DNA from 2 places in the Rhodopseudomonas sp. NSM genome. Region 1 is predicted to be linked to the other one. Evidence: predicted binding sites of a transcription regulator. Region 1 holds the regulator's gene; the other holds the start of a gene.
The links. The regulator PhoB, encoded in region 1, activates phosphate uptake and scavenging genes when phosphate is short. The targets are predictions, from matches to a motif close to TGTCATNNANCTGTCAT.
Positions count from the first base shown of each region.

Region 1 (3,495 bases):
CGGCAGGACAATTGACGACCTCGCAGCCGCGGCTCGGCGCTGGACCAGTACCGCGCGGCAGGAAGGGATTGAGACGATGACGGCATTGACCTGGACCGACGAGCGCGTCGAGCAATTGAAGAAACTCTGGGAAGGCGGACTGTCGGCGAGTCAAATTGCCGCGGAGCTCGGCAATGTGACGCGCAACGCCGTGATCGGCAAGGTTCACCGCCTCGGCCTGTCGGGCCGGGCCAAGAGCCCGTCCTCGGCGGCGCCGCGGCCGCGCAAGGCGCGCCCCGCCCAGCACATGATGCGGGTGACGCGGCCGGTGGCGCGCGGCAATACCGCGCTGGCGCATGTGTTCGAAGTCGAGGCCGAGCCCGATCCGGTCGCCTTCGACAATGTGGTGCCGATGAACCAACGGCTGTCGCTGCTGGAGCTCAACGAGGCCACCTGCCACTGGCCGGTCGGCGATCCGTCGAGCCCGGAGTTTTTCTTCTGCGGCGGCAAGTCGCTGCCCGGCCTGCCCTATTGCTCGCATCATTCGCGGATCGCCTACCAGCCGGTCGGCGACCGCCGCCGCCAGCAGTCGAAGCCGACGCGGTAATCGCTCCTCTGCGCGGAGCATTGCCGCCGCCGCGCAGCGCCGTCCTCGCCGGGCTCGCCGCTCCCGACGGTCTTCGCCCGGCTCGACCGGGAGACCCAGTAACCCCGAGCGTCAGCACTTATCACCACCACTCTGCAATACTGGATCCTCCGCTTTCGCGGAGGATGACGATCGTCGGGACAGTTGCAGACGAAGCCGTCAGCGGCGCTTAGTAGCCGCAGGGTGGGCGAAGTCGCGGAGCGACGTTCCCCCGCGGATCACCTGACGAGCTGATGGTGGGCACGCTGCGCTTTGCCCACCCTACAGGTTGCTAACAGCTCGCCGCGCGTAGCCGCAGCGCCCGAGGTACAACAGCCCGTCATCGCCCGGCTCGACCGGGCGACCCAGTATCGCAGGGCGGCTGTGATGGAGTTGCCAGCGCCGCAGGGCGCGTCGTTATCACTCAGCAGCGCCTGGGAATACTGGATCCTCCGCCTTCGCGGAGGATGACAGCTGAGATGTGCGGCCGAGCCGGCGCAGGATCAGCCGAGCCGTAGGGTGGGCAAACTACTCCACCTTGGCGAAGCGGTCGTCGAGCGCGTAGCCGGCGCCGCGCACGGTGCGGATCGGGTCCTGCTCGCGGCCGGGATTGAGCAGCTTGCGCAGGCGCCCGATATGGACGTCGACGGTGCGCTCGTCGATGTAGATGTCGCGGCCCCAGACGCCGTCGAGCAGCTGCTCGCGGCTGAACACCCGGCCGGGATGTTCGAGGAAGAATTCGAGCAGGCGATATTCGGTCGGGCCGAGATCGATCGGCCGGCCCGAGCGCGCGACGCGGCGCTTGTCGCGGTCGAGCTCGAGGTCGCCATAGGTCAGCACGGTGGCGAGCCGCTCCGGCGCGGCGCGGCGCAACAGGCCCTTGACCCGCGCCAGCAGCTCCGGCACCGAGAACGGCTTGACGATGTAGTCGTCGGCGCCGGTGGCGAGGCCGCGGACGCGCTCGCTCTCCTCGCCGCGCGCGGTCAGCATGATGATCGGCAACTGCTTGGTGTCGGTCCGCGCCCGCAGCCGGCGGCACAGCTCGATGCCGGACAGGCCGGGCAGCATCCAGTCCAGCACCACCAGATCCGGCAGCCGCTCCTTCATGCGCGTATCGGCGTCGTCGCCACGGGCGACGGTTTCGACGTCGTAACCGTCGGATTCGAGATTGTACCGCAGCAGCGTGGTCAGCGCTTCCTCGTCTTCGACCACCAGAATGCGCGCACCCATGTATCGTCCTCGTCTTCAGTCGAGCGGATCCGGGGCGCGATCTGCGCCCCGCTGATACGCGTCAGTTGCCCGGCGTCGCGTTGGCGAAGGTGGTCACGTCGCCCTTCGGTCGCTTGTCCAGAATCTGCTGGCCCTCGACCATGTAGAACACGGTCTCGGCGATGTTGGTGGCATGATCGCCGATCCGCTCGATGTTCTTGGCGCAGAACATCAGGTGAATGCAGAACGAGATGTTGCGCGGATCTTCCATCATGTAGGTCAGGAGTTCGCGGAACAGCGAGGTGCAGATCGCGTCGACTTCCTCGTCGCCGTTCCACACCACCATCGCCGCCGGCAGGTCGTGCGCGGTGTAGGCGTCGAGCACCGCCTTGACCTGCGACTGCACCAGATCGGTCATGTGTTCGAGGCCGCGGATCAGCTTCAGCGGATGGAAATCGCTGTCGATCGCGTTGACCCGCTTGCCGATGTTCTTCGACAAATCGCCGATCCGCTCGAGATCGGTGGCGACGCGCATCGCGCCGACGATCTCGCGCAGGTCGACCGCCATCGGCTGCCGCCGCGCGATCGTCAGCACGGCGTGCTCCTCGATGACGCGCTGCATCTGGTCGATCTCGGCATCGGCGGTGACGACGCGGGCGCCGAGCGCGACGTCGCGCCGGACCAGTGCATCGACCGAATCGACGATCTGGCGTTCGGCCAGCCCGCCCATCTCCGCGACCATCCGCGTCAGTTCCTGCAGGTCGCCGTCGAACGCCTTGGTGGTGTGTTCGAAGCCCATGTCCATTCTCCTCGCGCGTGGCGCGTCAGCCGAACCGGCCGGTGATGTAGTCCTGGGTGCGCCGGTCGTTCGGCGAGGTGAAGATCTTGTTGGTCGGACCGAACTCGATCAGTTCGCCGAGATACATGAAGGCGGTCGATTCCGAGACGCGCGCCGCCTGCTGCATGTTGTGGGTGACGATGGCGATGGTGTAGTCTTCCTTCAATTCGTCGATCAGTTCCTCGATCTTCGCGGTCGAGATCGGGTCGAGCGCCGAGCACGGCTCGTCGAACAGGATGACTTCCGGCCGCACCGCGATGGTGCGGGCGATGCACAGACGCTGCTGCTGGCCGCCGGACAGGCTGAGCCCCGAGGCGCTGAGCTTGTCCTTGACCTCGTTCCACAGCGCGCCGCCGCGCAGCGCCTTCTCGACCCGGCCGTCCATCTCCGACTTCGAGATCTTCTCGTACAGCCGGATGCCGAAGGCGATGTTCTCGTAGATCGTCATCGGAAACGGCGTCGGCTTCTGGAACACCATGCCGACCCGCGCCCGCAGCAGATTGAGGTCGAGCTTCGCATCGAGGACGTTGTGGCCATCGAGCATCACCTGTCCCTCGGCACGCTGGCCGGGGTAGAGGTCGTACATCCGGTTGAACACCCGCAGCAGGGTGGATTTGCCGCAGCCGGACGGGCCGATGAAGGCGGTGACGCGGTTGGCGGCGAGATTGAGGTTGATGTCCTTCAGCGCGCGGTTGTCGCCGTAATAGAAGTTCAGATCGCGCACGGTGACCTTCGCGGGGCCGTCGGGCAACTCGATCGCCCCGGGAGCCGGTCCGGCCGGAAGGCTGGTCGCAATGGAGATGTCGGTCATTTCGGGGTCCTCTCGGCGCCGAGAATGCGCGCG
Region 1 covers NZ_JBQTCH010000011.1:7,824-11,318, forward strand. The annotation lists gene ACTZWT_RS22600 (GcrA family cell cycle regulator) at 77-586, shown strand; gene phoB (phosphate regulon transcriptional regulator PhoB) at 1,133-1,834, opposite strand; gene phoU (phosphate signaling complex protein PhoU) at 1,896-2,612, opposite strand; gene pstB (phosphate ABC transporter ATP-binding protein PstB) at 2,638-3,462, opposite strand; gene pstA (phosphate ABC transporter permease PstA) at 3,459-3,495, opposite strand, start outside.

Region 2 (3,495 bases), on a different contig from region 1:
GGCGCGGATGTCGGCTTCGCGCGCGACCAGCGCCCCGATCTGCTGCTCGATGGCGTCGTTGCGGGTCTGGAGGTTGGGCTCCGCAACCGGAGTTTCGGTGAGGGCGTCGCGGTGCAGTGCCTGCAATGCGTCGATGCTGGCCTGGCGGCGAGCGGCCTCGGCGTTCAGCCCGGCCTCGTATTGGGCGATCCTGGTGTAGATCGGTTGATTGGCGGCGACGCGATCGGCCTCGATCTTCTGGTTGATCGTGCCGGAGAAGATCGCGAGTTCGAGAAACATCGCGATCACCCAGGCGAGCCCGAACGACATCAACAGCCGGATGCCGACCCGGACGAAGCGCCACGCCGTCTGCTTGGCTTCGGCGCTCGACTGAATCGGCGCGGTATTCCACAGCGTGCCCTGATAGAACCAGTCCGACTGGCACAGCGCGCGGTCGAACATCAGCACGGTGAGGGCGATCACGCCGGACACCAGCAGCCGCGTCCAGACGCTCGCGATCATGTAGCCGGTGGCGTGGAAGGACACCCCGAGCACGACGATGAAGGACAGGCAAAGCGATGCGCCGAGATGCGCGGCCCACAGCTTGTCGGAGGCCGGGCAGGTCGAGAGCGTCTTTCGATCGACGCCGGCGATGACACCAAGTGCGCGTTGAATCATGGCCGCCCAATTCTGCGGTGATAAGCGCCGCGGTTGGAAATGACAGGTTAACGCGAGTCTAACAGAGCCTCCGACAATTCAATACGCAGTGCGGCGGACAGGCTGCGTCGGGCGGTTCTGAGCTCGGCTCAGCAATGGCTGCTAAGTGGTGATAGTCAGGAGAGAAGTTCGCTGTCGCCGCGGGGCGCAACGCGGTTTCGCCACCCTCAAAAAATTCCCGTGGGGTGTCGTTGACAGGATCGCGTTCTGTCCTCCGATACCACTAGCCGGCGGGCGACTCGACCTGACGGGCCGCAGTGATTCGCGCGCGGCGCCCGCCGGGTCTCCGCCGCGCCGCAACGCCGACGTTGCGCCCGCAAATTCGCCCAATGGCCCGAAAGCCTGCAGGCCGGTGCATGTTGCGGAATGGGCGGTTGCCTGCCAGCGCTCGAAATGATTTATGACGCGGATGTGACGCGGGCCGACGCCCGATCCCCAGTCCCGTCAATCGGATAACTCCAGATGTTGCGTTACTTTCGAGCCCTTCTGCCGCGGGAGGAGAGGTTCTTCGACCTGTTCGCCCTGCATATCCAGACCGTGGTCCAAGGTGCGGAGGCGCTTCAGGATATGCTGCGGGGCGGGGACGAGACGCTGGTCCACTGCCAGCGCGTCAGCCATTTCGAAGCCGAGGCGGACGGCATCACCCGCGAGGTGCTGACCGCGGTGCGCCGCACCTTCATCACCCCGTTCGACCGCGTCGACATCAAGAACCTGATCACCTCGATGGACGACGCCATCGACCAGATGCAGCAGACCGCCAAGGCAGTGATCCTGTTCGAGGTCCGCGAGTTCGAGCCGCCGATGCGCGAGATCGGCACGCTCCTGGTCGAAAGCGCCAATCTGGTCGGCAAGGCGCTGCCGCTGATGAAGTCGATCGGGCCCAATCTGCAGATGCTGACGGCGATGACCGAGGAAATCACCAAGCTCGAGGGGCGCGTCGACGATCTGCACGACATCGGCCTGAAGGAACTGTTCCTCAAACATCGCGACGCCAACACCATGGATTTCATAGTCGGCGCTGAAATCTACGACCATCTCGAGAAAGTCGCCGACCGGTTCGACGACGTCGCCAACGAGATCAATTCCATCGTCATCGAACAGGTCTAGGGCCGCGCCGTGGACGCTTCGATCGGACTGCCGATTCTGGTCGGATTGATCGCCGTCGCCTTGCTGTTCGACTTTCTGAACGGCCTGCACGACGCCGCCAATTCGATCGCCACCATCGTCTCGACCCGGGTGCTGCGGCCGCAATACGCCGTGTTCTGGGCGGCGTTCTTCAATTTCATCGCCTTTCTGGTGTTCGGCCTGCACGTCGCCAACACCATCGGCACCGGCATCATCGAGCCCAGCGTGATCGACGCGTCGGTGATCTTTGCGGCGCTGGTCGGCGCGATCGTCTGGAATATCGTCACCTGGGCGCTCGGGATTCCGTCGAGTTCGTCGCATGCGCTGATCGGCGGGCTGCTCGGCGCCGGCCTCGCCAAGGCCGGGCTGTCGGCCGCGGTATGGGGCGGGTTGTCGAAGGCGCTACTGGCGATCGTGCTGTCGCCGCTGGTCGGCTTCCTGCTGGCGCTGGTCTTGGTCGCGATCGTGTCCTGGGCCGCGGTGCGCTCGACGCCATTCGCGGTGGATCGCGCCTTCCGCATCCTGCAGTTCGTCTCCGCCTCGCTGTATTCGCTCGGCCATGGCGGCAACGACGCGCAGAAGACGATGGGGATCATCGCCGTGCTGCTGTACTCGCAGGGCTATCTCGGCAGCGAGTTCTCGGTGCCGTTCTGGGTGGTGCTGTCGTGCCAGGCGGCAATGGCGCTTGGCACGCTGCTGGGCGGCTGGCGGATCGTCCGCACCATGGGGCTGCGCATCACCAAGCTGACGCCGATGCAGGGCTTCTGCGCCGAAACCGGGGGCGCCGCGACGCTGTTCATGGCGACCTTCCTCGGCGTGCCGGTGTCGACCACCCACACCATCACCGGCGCGATCGTCGGCGTCGGCGCGGCGCGGCGCATGTCGGCGGTGCGCTGGAACGTGGCCAGTTCGATCGTGTACGCCTGGGTGATCACGATCCCGGCTTCGGCGATCGTCGCGGCGCTGGCGTATTGGGCGACCCGGCTGCTGCCGACGTTCTGAGGTTCCGTCATTGCGAGGAGGCGAAGCCGACGAAGCAATCCAGAAGCTCCGTGCACAACGCCCTGGATTGCTTCGCTTCGCTCGCAATGACGGAATCGAGGACTTGCGCTTACGTCACCACCTTGAGCCCGATGATGCCGGCGACGATCAGGCCGATGCAGGCGAGGCGGGCCGCCGTCGCCGGATCGCCGAACAGCACGATGCCGAGCGCCGCGGTGCCGACCGCGCCGATCCCGGTCCAGACCGCATAGGCGGTGCCGATCGGCAGCGTCTTCAGCGCCAGCCCGAGCAGGGCGATGCTGACGATCATCGCGGCGATGGTCAGCACCGAGGGCACCAGGCGGGTGAAACCTTCGGTGTATTTCAGCCCGATCGCCCAGCCCACTTCCATCAACCCGGCGACGACCAGTAACCCCCATGCCATTCGATCTACTCCTGTAGAGATTTCAGTTGCTTGGAACCCGTCCCTGCGACCCTATATGAGGCTGTGAAGGCGCTACAGCAATTCCGCACGCCGCTTGATGTTCAAAGCCTTCGCCCTTGATTGCGCCGGCTTTCTTTGCCACAGCCTCAATCCATGTCCGACATCGCAGCTCCGGCCGACGCGCCGTCCTCGACCCCGTCTTCGCTCGCCCATGAAGTTGCGCGGCGGCGCACCTTTGCGATCATCTC
Region 2 covers NZ_JBQTCH010000003.1:775,453-778,947, forward strand. The annotation lists gene ACTZWT_RS11930 (DUF4407 domain-containing protein) at 1-657, opposite strand, end outside; gene ACTZWT_RS11935 (DUF47 domain-containing protein) at 1,159-1,803, shown strand; gene ACTZWT_RS11940 (anion permease) at 1,813-2,823, shown strand; gene sugE (quaternary ammonium compound efflux SMR transporter SugE) at 2,933-3,247, opposite strand; gene ACTZWT_RS11950 (peptide chain release factor 3) at 3,401-3,495, shown strand, end outside.
Region 2: the regulator PhoB is predicted to act here: its motif matches at 1,097-1,113, upstream of ACTZWT_RS11935 (DUF47 domain-containing protein).